DNA from 3 places in the Methylobacterium sp. TK31 genome. Region 1 is predicted to be linked to each of the others. Evidence: riboswitches for the same ligand, from Rfam matches in the RefSeq annotation. Region 1 holds a riboswitch; each other region holds the start of a gene.
What was found. A riboswitch is a leader RNA that binds a small molecule or an ion and turns the genes downstream of it on or off. The one in region 1 is predicted to bind cobalamin.
Positions count from the first base shown of each region.

Region 1 (3,261 bases):
CTCGGGACTGAGGGCGATCTGGTCCTGGGCGTAGAGGGCCGTGCTGGTGATCCGCTCGAGGTTGTTGCGCCGGATGGTGAGCGGCGGCAGGGCCTGGCCGTAGCGCGGATCGTAGATGTCGAGGCTGTAGGGGCTCTGGCGGAAGTTCGAGCGCTCGTAGACGACGCGGCTGTCGGTGCTCTCGCGCTCGAAGCCGAGCAGCACGGTGTGGCCGAATGCGCCGGTGGCGAAGCGCCCGACCACCTCGGCCTGGCCGATCGCCGTGTCCCAGCGGTAATCGCGAAAATTCCGGTCGCGTAGCACCGTGCGGTTGTCGGCGGCGATGGCCCGGATCTCCGCCGATTCGCCCAGCAGGGAGCCGGTGTTGAAGTGGGTGGCCAGCCGCATCTGCCAGTCGGCGTCGAAGCGGTGCTCGACCCGCACCTGCATGGTGTCCGAGCTCTGGTACGTGCTCTGGCCCGGCTCGCCGAGGAAGCGCGAGATCGGCAGGAAGCCGAGCTGCCTGTTGATCGCGATCACGCCCCGGTCGAAGACGACGCGGTTGCGCAGGAACTCGGTCTCGACGGTGACCTTCGTGTCCGGCGTGACCTGCCAGCTCACCACGGGCGCGACGAGGAGCCGGTCGCCATCCACGAAATCGCGGAAGCTGTTCTGGCGTCCGCCCGCGAAATTGAAGCGGTAGAGCAGCGTGCCGTCCTCGTTCAGGGCGCCGCCCGCATCCACGGTGCCGCGGAATTGCTCGAACGAGCCCCAGAGGCCGCCCATCTCGACGAAGCGCTCGGCCGTCGGCTGCTTGGTGACGAAATTGACGAGGCCGCCCGGGTCGCTGCGCCCGAACAGGCCGCCGCCCGGGCCCTTCAGCACCTCGATGCGCTCGACGTTCTGGGTGTCGGGCGGCGGCGGCGAGCCCCGGTTGATCGGAAATCCGTTGCGGTAGAGTTCCGAGGTCGTGGTTCCGCGCACGGCGTAGCTGAACACCGTCAGGCCGCCGAAATTATTCTGCTGGGCGACGCCGGGCGTGTAGTTGAAGACCCGGTCGACCCGGGTGGCGGCGAGGTCGGTGATCACCGCGCGGGGCGCGACGGTGACGACCTGGGGCACGTCGCGCTGGGGCGTGTCGGTCTTGGTGCTACTCACCGCCCGATCGGCCCGGTAACCCGGCGTGGGGCCGATCAGCCCGATCCCGGGGGCGAGGCCCGCAGCGCCCGTGGCCGGGGCGCCGCCCGCCCCCTCCACCGACAGTTCCTCCAGAGTGACGGACTCCTGCGCCCGCGCCTCCAGGGCCGGCGAAGCCGCCGAGAGCATCGCCGCGAGCGCGCAGCGCGAGCCCCGCCGCCCCGACCGCCGTCGCGCGTCGGCCGCGCGGGGCGGGTTCGGGATCGCGGCCTTCGCGGCGGACGGGCTCGGACGGAGGGACACCGGTGGCGCTCATGGTTGTCGAGCGACGGCCGAGCGGGTGCCCTCGCGGAACCGGGTGCGTCGGCAGCCGGGCCCGGTCCAGCGCTCCGCCGGGACACCCCGCCCGAGAGACGTAACGTCGTGCAAGGCAGGTCTCCTGGCTCGCGGGTCGTCGCCCTCGCCTCGGCCTTCCCGGTGATCGGCACCAGTGACGCTGGACGGAAAGAGCTCACCGCTGACAGTTGCGGGGGCAGCTTCGGAAACGCCCCTGCGAGCGCCCCGAATTCCCTCTTAGCCCCCGGGCCGACGACCCGCGGGAACCTTGACCGTTCGACCTTGTCCCGTGGGCGGCCGGCAAGTCAACGGGGGTGCGCCCGGATTTTTGCAATGTTGTAACATTATGAAGTGTCGGCCCGATCACGTTCGCGCGGGTCCCGCCGCGTCGGGGCGGCCGAACCGGTCGTGCGGCCGGCGGCGCTGGCTGCCCGGCGGCGATTTTTCGGCTAGGCTGCGGGGCTTTGGGAACGACGGGCAGGGAAGGACACGCGGGCCATGGATAGGGACAGCCTGACGGCGCACGGCGTCTTCGACGTGGCGGAGCAGGCCGCGCGCCTGCCCGAGACCTCCGACACCATGGTGGCGGATCACCGCTTCACCGACGATCCGGCGGCCAGCGCCCGGGTCTTCCGGGTCTACCGGCCGACGCCGCCGCACAGCCACGCCTCCTGCGACGAGTACCTCTACGTGCTGTCCGGGCGCTGCCTGATGAAGTTCGGCGACGAGGCCCCCGTGGAGGTCGGCCCCGGCAAGCTGGTCTTCTTCAAGCGCGGGGTGGTGCACTCGGTCCCCGAGATCCTCGAGCAGCCGATGGTGTTCCTCTCCGTCGACACGCCCCGGCGCGAGCCCCGCGACATCCGCTTCGTCGCCGACGGCACCGGCACGCCCGACACCTTCATGCGGCAATCGTGAGCCGCGGCCGCCGCCGGGGGCGCGCGGCCTACTCCACCTTCTCGTTGGGATAGACCCCCCAGAGCCGGTCCTGGCGGATGTAGCCGTCGACGTCGCCGCGCCGCTGGGGCATCGCCACGATGATCCGGCACCAGCTGCCGGTACAGGCCTTGACGCTGCCGATGACGCCGGCCTGGAGGCGGGCCTCCTCGCCGGAGGCCTCGTCGGCCTTGGCGTAGAGCGGCACCGGGGCCTTGTCGCCGCCCTTGTCGCTTCCCTTGCCGGCGGTGACGATGGAGGTGCGCCGGCCCGAGAGCAGCGAGTGCAGCACCCAGCCCTCGGTGCCCTCCGAATCGCGGATGCGGCGCCAGGTCTCGAACTCGGCCACGATCTCGACGGGCAGGCCGGCCCGCTGGAACACCCAGAGGGTGCGGTGGTCCTTCGAGGGGCCCTCGCGCAGGTTGACGCGGTCGGTCTTCAGGCTGGCGTAGCGCGGCAGCGGCAGCTTCGTCACCGGGCCCAGGGCGACGTCGGGCCCGGCCCCCGGCGCCGGGGCGGCCGCGGCGGCGCCGGCCGACAGGAGGGTCGCGAGGGTGAGGAGCAGGGCAGGCGCGCGCATCGTCCGGTGATCCTTCACGCTGTCCGGAGCAAGCCGCAGGGTGACGGCCGGCCCCGGCGTGCATTGTGTTCCGCGGCCTCTCTGGTAGAGAGGCCTTAGGGTCGACAGGACCCTGGGGTCGCGGCCTTCCGGCCGCCGGCCCGGTCGTCTCGAATGTCTTGACCGGTGCGTGGTTAACGCACGGTAAGCCTGCGGCGCCGCCCCCGCATCGGAGATCGCGCCGGAGACCGGCCGGGTCGGATGCGGGCCGGTCGACGCCGTTCGCGGGGAGGGTGCATGTCGTCGTTGAAGCGCAA
Region 1 is NZ_CM143964.1:3,514,440-3,517,700, reverse strand. Features, by position in the region: gene ACXJY8_RS16245 (TonB-dependent siderophore receptor) at 1-1,305, opposite strand, end outside; cobalamin riboswitch at 1,529-1,738, opposite strand; gene ACXJY8_RS16240 (cupin domain-containing protein) at 1,951-2,367, shown strand; gene ACXJY8_RS16235 (SH3 domain-containing protein) at 2,396-2,965, opposite strand; gene ACXJY8_RS16230 (2-hydroxyacid dehydrogenase) at 3,242-3,261, shown strand, end outside.

Region 2 (3,261 bases), 280 kb from region 1:
CCGACCCGGCCGTTGACGAGCGCGGTCGGGCGCGAGCGCACCGAATTGTCCTCGATCAGCGGCCGCGGCCCGAAATAGCGGAACCGCATCGACCCGAACCAGCCCGGGCCCTCGCCGAAGGTGAAGCCGGCCGACGCGATCGTGGTCGGCGCCTCCGGGACCCGATGTCCGATGGGGTCGCGGTCCGCGAAGCGGGCATTCGTCACCGTCAGGTCGCCCTCCAGGGAGAGCCAGGGCGTCACCGCGTAGCGGTTGGTCCACTCGACGCCGAAGCGGCGGGTCGGGCGGCTCGGCTCGGTGGTGCCGCTGTCGCCCTGGAACAGGTTCTCGGAGGCGAAATCGAGCTGGAACAGCGTCACCGCCGTCTCCAGCCCAGCGAGGCTGCGGTTGCGCAGGCCGATCTCCGAGCCCGTGGAGGGCACGAGGAAGGGCGAGCGGCTGATGTTGAACAGCGGGCTCGTCGGGTCGACGGTGGCGGTGACGCCGCGGGCGTCGTTGGAATGGAAGCCGCCGCCGTAATTCACGAACAGCTCGGTGTCGAACCAGGGCCCGAGCACCAGCCCGAGCTTCGGGTTGACGATGCCGTCCCGGGCGCGCCCGGAATTGGCCGGCGTGTCCGAGCGGACATCGGCGTAGAACCCGTCGGCGCGGAAGCCCAGGCTGGTCCGCAGCCAGTCGGTCCAGCGCACCCGGTTCTCGGCGTAGAACGCCGCGCTCGCCTCCAGCACCCGGTCGTCCAGCACGGTCGAGCGGTACTGCCGCGCGGCGGTGTTGAACAGGCCGACCCGGATGTCGTCGGTGCGGGTCTGGACGCCGAACTCGTTCTCCATGGCCAAGCCGAACAGGCTGCCCGGGACGGTGTGGCTGACCTCGCCGCCGCCGAGAACGCGGCTGTCGCGCTGGCGGAACTGGTCGCCGGCGACCGGATCGTTCAGGAAGTAGGTGAAGTCGTTGAACAGGTTCATCCCGTAGCGGATCACGTAGGCGCTCGCCCGGGTGATGCCGGCCTCGCTCGTCCGGCTCCAGCGGCCCGAGAGCGAGAAGCGGCCGGTGTCGCCGCCATCCGTGGGGTTCAGGCTGCCGAAGCGGCCGATCAGGCCCTCCGCGACCGCCCGCTCCGGGATCTGGTTGGTGGCGTTCCACTTCGCCCAGTAGGCCATGCCCGTCAGGGCGAAGCCGTCGAGGGCCGTGCCCTGGCTGTAGCGGACGACGCCGTTGAGCTTGGCGAGCCGGTCCGGCACGTCCCAGGGCCCGTCATAGGTCTGGGCCTCGCCGGCCACGAGCAGGTGGCCCGCGCCGAGGGGCGCGGAGGCGATGCTGAGCGCGCGCTTGTAGCCGAAGCTGCCCAGCGAGGTCAGGGCGAGGTTGCGCTCGACCGTGTCGAGGTAGTCGATCCGCACCGAGCCCGCGGAGGCGAAGTCGCCGTCGCGGACGAAGTAGGGTCCCTTGTGGAACTCAACGGCGCCGACGAGCTCGGGGATGAGGAAATTCAGATCGGCGTAGCCCTGGCCGTGGGCATGGGTGCGCATGTTCACCGGCATCCCGTCCACGTGAAGCGCGATGTCGGTGCCGTGGTCGAGGTTGAACCCGCGCAGGAAGAACTGGTTGGCCTTCCCCTCCCCGGAATGCTGGGTGACGATGAGGCCGGGCACGCTCTCCAGGGCCTCGCCCGGCCGGGTGATCGGCCGGCTGTTGAGCGCCGCGCCCGAGATCACGCCGGCGCTCGCCGCATCGACGGTCCGCAGGCCGCCGCCGATCCCGGTGACCCCGCCGACGAACCCGGCACTGGCGGCCGGTCCGGCCCCGCCGGTCGGCGGCGCCTCGGCGGTCACGGAGAGTTCGGCGAGGTCCGCCTGCGCGGTCTGGGCGCCGGCATCGCGGATTGCGGCGCCGGTGGACGCGAGGCCGGCGCAGGAGGCCAGGAGCCAGGATCGATAGGTGGGCCGTGAACGGGGCAGCGACCCGGAACGGAAGGACGGCATGGGACCTCGGGCGACGTCTGTGGCACGTCACCGCGAACGAGGCCGGTGCGGATGCCGCACGGCATCCACCCCGACACCCATCAGGACACCCCGCCCGATGCGTTTCGCGTGTGACCACGACTGACGGCAGGTCTCCTGGCTCGCGGGTCACCGCCCTCTCATCGTCTTCCCAGACCGGACAGGCCCAGTGACGTGCTGATGAGGGGCTCGCCGCTCACAGTTGCGGGGGCAGCCGCGGCCTCGGGCTCACACCCTCACCGCGTTCCCTTTTGATCCTCGTCGACGAGGAACCGTCGCGGGACAGGAGGCCCGATGGGCCGCGGCGGCGTCAATGGCCGCGCGCGCTTTTCCAGGCCGGTGTGCCCGGTGCGCGACAGGGCGCCCTCAGCCCCGGCCGTCCGGCTTCCGGGCCGGCTCGCGCCGATGCCCGGTCCCGGCCAGCACCGCGCCGCCGGCCGCGAGGCCGAGGAGGATCCACTTCAGGGGAAGCCGCTCCGCGCCCTCGCTGCGCTGGGGCTCGGTCACCATGTGGCCGGCCGGGAGCTCGACCCCGGGCTTGCCATAGGCCTGCGCGTCGGCGATCTGCTCGGCCGACACGGCCCATTCGGCGCCGACCTGGCGGTCATGCGCCATCACCGCGAGGCCGACCGCGACGGCGACGGCCGCCGCCGCGAAGATCCTCACCGGCGTCCTCATGTCCCGCGCTCCCGCATCCCGGGCGTCCCCGCCGCCGTTCCGGACCGAGGGTTAGGCGATCGGCGGGCGCTTCACCAGGGACCGGGACCGGCGACGGGCCCCCGGTCTTCCGCAATGCAGCTGGGAACGATTTTAACCTGCTGGACACTGGCTCTGCAAAAAACGCATGGGACCCCTAACGGCATGACTGGCCTGCGTTTTCGCGTGATTGAGCGCCCGCGCCGCATCGCGATATCGCTGGGTGGCCACGGCCCCGTTTCGCGACCGATCCTCGGCCGCGCCGGACCGTCCCAGGACCCGTTCATGGATCACCCGGTCGCGACCCCGAAGCGTTCGTCCGCCGCCGGCGGCTGGGGGGCCCTGAAGAGCTGCGGCAAGCATCTGCTCGGCAGCCGCGCCCCGCTCTCGGGGGCCCGCGCCATGCTGAAGGCCAACCAGCCCGACGGCTTCGACTGCCCGGGCTGCGCCTGGGGCGACCCGGAGCACGGTTCCTCCTTCGAGTTTTGCGAGAACGGCGTGAAGGCGGTCTCCTGGGAGGCCACCGACAAGCGCACGCCGCCGAAGTTCTTCGCCCGCCACACCG
Region 2 is NZ_CM143964.1:3,238,583-3,241,843, forward strand. Features, by position in the region: gene ACXJY8_RS15015 (TonB-dependent receptor) at 1-1,982, opposite strand, end outside; cobalamin riboswitch at 2,091-2,290, opposite strand; gene ACXJY8_RS15020 (hypothetical protein) at 2,367-2,678, opposite strand; gene ACXJY8_RS15025 (FdhF/YdeP family oxidoreductase) at 2,982-3,261, shown strand, end outside.
Region 2: linked by a shared signal. The riboswitch ahead of ACXJY8_RS15015 (TonB-dependent receptor) and the one ahead of ACXJY8_RS16245 (TonB-dependent siderophore receptor) in region 1 are both predicted to bind cobalamin.

Region 3 (3,261 bases), 250 kb from region 1:
CACGGTGCAGCAGATGCAGCCGTTGGCGAGCTCGACGATGTCCTCGTCGCCGCAGCCCTCGATGCCGCAGGCCGCCAGGAATGAGCCGTCAAAGCCGATATCGCCGAACTCGTTGACGATGATGGCGAGGCGCCGGCCGTTCGCGTTCTCCACGAGGTGGCGCACCAGGGTGGTCTTGCCTGCCCCGAGGAAGCCCGTGACGATGGTGCAGGGGATCTTGGCGACGAGGGTCATTCGGCGGCGTCCGGATGGGGTGTCGCCGCGACCGGCGGCAGGGGAGCGGGGAACGGCGGGATGCGGGCGACGACGCCCTTGCGGAATTCCTGGGGTCGCGCCTTCCACGGCACGAGGCCGTCTGGCGTCTCGGCATAGAGCGCGACGCCGTCCAGGATGGTGCCGGCGGAGGCGACCGGGTCGAGGTCGCCGTAGACGTAGGTCCAGCGGCCTTGCGAGGCCACCGCCACGGTGCAGGGGCGCTTGCAGACCGAGAGGCATTCGACGCCCTCGACCGTGATGCCCGGATGGGCGCCCGTGCTCACCGCCTCCTGGAGGGCGGCGAGCAGGCGGGCGCCGGCGCGCGGCTCGGAGACGTCGCCGGCCGCCCGGCAGGTGGCGCAGACGTAGAGCGTGACGGGGGCGATGGATTCCGGCTCAGGCATGGACCGGCCGATTCCGGCCGAACAGGCCCCAGGCCCAGCCATAGGCCAGCCCGATCACCGCCCAGAACACGAAGGCGATGCCGAGCGAGCGAGCGGCGAACTGCGCCGCGTAGGACGCGGGCAGGTTCGAGGCGGCGTGGCTCGCCTCCGGCGCGCCGGCCAGGTGTGGTGCCACCAGGAGGACGATGCCGCCCGCGATGGTGATCGGCGCCCGCCGGATCGCGATGAGGTAGAGGCCCATGGCGGTGGCGGCGGCCGTCATCAACCACCAGAACTGGCGGTCGGCCAGGGGCGCGGCCTCCATGCCGGGCAGTTCCGGCGCGAGGCCCAGCGCCGGGGCCAGCGCCACCGCGAGGAAGCCGCCGATGGCGAAGCGCAGGCCGGCCTCGGGGCTGGGCTCGCGGTTGCAGGCGAGGAGCACGGCGCCGAGCAGCAGCGCGTAGCCGACGCCGCCCACCAGGGTGGCGAGCGCCGTGAAGGCCATGCGCGGCAGGCCGGGGCCGGGCTGCCATTCGGGCGCAACCTCGCCGCCCGCCACAGAGGGGTCGCGGGGGCCGTGATAGTGCCCACCATGGACGCGCACGATCAGCGAGGCGGGGGTCGGCAGGGCGAACGCCGCGGAGGCCTGCGTCTCGTAGCGCTCGGCCGCGATGATGAGCGGCGAGGTGAGCGCGAGTTGCAGACCCGTCGCGACGACGGCCGCGAGGAAGCCGGCGACCAGGGCCGCCGACACGAGCCGGATGATCATGGGATTGTCTGCCTTAAGCGCAGGCGCTCAGTGGCAGGGGAAGTTCTGGCTGTGGCGGAAGTCGTGCGCCGCGTTGTGCAGCGCCATCGCCGGGGCGAAGCCCGCCATGAACACGAGGCCGAGGCCGAGGAAGGCGGCCACGAGGACGGCGCCGAGGCGCTCGTTGGTGCGGGTGCCGGTCAGGACGAGGGTGTTGGTCGACATCGGGTCATCTCCTGGCCGCCCCGCCGGCGGCCGTCAAGCATCGAGCGGGTGGACGGCAGGTCCACTCTCGGGCGGCAGGTCTCCTGGCTCGCGGGTCGCTGGTCCTGCCGCCTTCCCGGATGGCTCCAGTGGCCGATGGCAGTCCCGTCTCCGCTCACAGTTGCGGGGGCAGCCGCGGTTTCAGGGTCGCCCCCTCACCGCATTCCCTTTTCACCCCGTTGCCGGGGCACCGTCCGATCCATGCTTCTACGCGCTTGCCGGTGCGCTGACAACGCGGCCCGCGCGGGTTTCCCGCCTTTGACCGGAGGCCCCGAATTCGGGCACAGCGTTCTGCATGCCGCACCCGACTCCCCGTATGACCCTTGTGCTCGGCGGCGCGCGCTCGGGCAAGAGCGCCCATGCCGAGGCGCTGATCGAAGCCTGCCCGGCCCCGTGGCTCTACCTCGCCACCGCCCAAGCCTGGGACGACGAGATGCGGGAGCGCATCGCGCTCCACCGCGCCCGCCGCCCGGAGGGCTGGATCACGCAGGACGTGCCGCTCGCCTTGGCCGAGGCGGTCGCCGCCGCGACCGGGCCGGTGCTGGTCGATTGCCTGACCCTCTGGCTCACCAATCTGATTCTGTCCGAGGCCGACATCGAGGCCGCCACCGTCGCGCTGCTGGCGGCCTGCGCGGCGGCGCCCGGCCCGGTGGTCCTGGTCGGCAGCGAGGTCGGGCTCGGGATCGTGCCGGAGAACGCCCTCGCCCGCCGGTTTCGCGATGCGGCCGGGCGCCTGCACCAGCGCCTCGCGGCCCGGGCCGACCGCGTCGTCCTCATGGTGGCAGGCCTTCCCCTGGTCGTGAAACCCCAAACCGGAGCCACCCCATGAACGACGCTGAGACGGAGGCCGTGCGCCATCGCGAGAAGATGGAGAAGCGCAAGGCCGTGCAGGACGCCGAGGTCGCGGAGAAGACGATCGAGAAGGGGCTCCTCATCGTCAATACCGGCCCGGGCAAGGGCAAGACCACGGCGGCCCTCGGGCTGATGCTGCGGGCGCTCGGCCACGGCTGGCGCGTCGGGGTGGTGCAGTTCATCAAGGGCGCCTGGGACACCGGCGAGAAGCACGCCCTGAAGACCTTCGGCGACCGGATCGACTGGCACACGCTGGGCGAAGGCTTCACCTGGGAGACCCAGGACAAGACCCGGGACATCGCCGCTGCCGAGCACGCCTGGGCCAAGGCCCTCGACCTCATGGCCGACCCGACGATCCGCCTCGTGGTGTTGGACGAGCTCAACATCGCCCTGCGCTACGATTACCTGGACCTCGCCGCCGTGGTGGCGGCCTTCCGGGCGCGCCGCCCGGACCTCCACGTCGTCGTCACCGGCCGCAACGCCAAGCCGGCCCTGATCGAGGCCGCCGATCTCGTCACCGAGATGACATCCGTGAAGCACCACTTCGCCGCCGGGGTGAAGGCGCAAGTGGGGATCGAGTTCTGATGCGGGCGGCCACTGTCGCGCTCGCGCTGTCCATGGTGATCGGCGCGGACGGGATCCGTGCCGATCCGGCGCCGTCCTGGCCCGCGACCTATCTCAGCCGCGTCGAGGCCCTGGCGGTGATGGAGGGGCTGAACGCCCGCCTGCTCGCCAGCCGCTCCGCCACCGCGACTCTCG
Region 3 is NZ_CM143964.1:3,760,739-3,763,999, reverse strand. Features, by position in the region: gene cobW (cobalamin biosynthesis protein CobW) at 1-234, opposite strand, end outside; gene ACXJY8_RS17445 (DUF1636 family protein) at 231-659, opposite strand; gene ACXJY8_RS17440 (CbtA family protein) at 652-1,407, opposite strand; gene ACXJY8_RS17435 (CbtB domain-containing protein) at 1,435-1,611, opposite strand; cobalamin riboswitch at 1,668-1,860, opposite strand; gene cobU (bifunctional adenosylcobinamide kinase/adenosylcobinamide-phosphate guanylyltransferase) at 1,967-2,479, shown strand; gene cobO (cob(I)yrinic acid a,c-diamide adenosyltransferase) at 2,476-3,087, shown strand; gene ACXJY8_RS17420 (hypothetical protein) at 3,087-3,261, shown strand, end outside.
Region 3: linked by a shared signal. The riboswitch ahead of ACXJY8_RS17435 (CbtB domain-containing protein) and the one ahead of ACXJY8_RS16245 (TonB-dependent siderophore receptor) in region 1 are both predicted to bind cobalamin.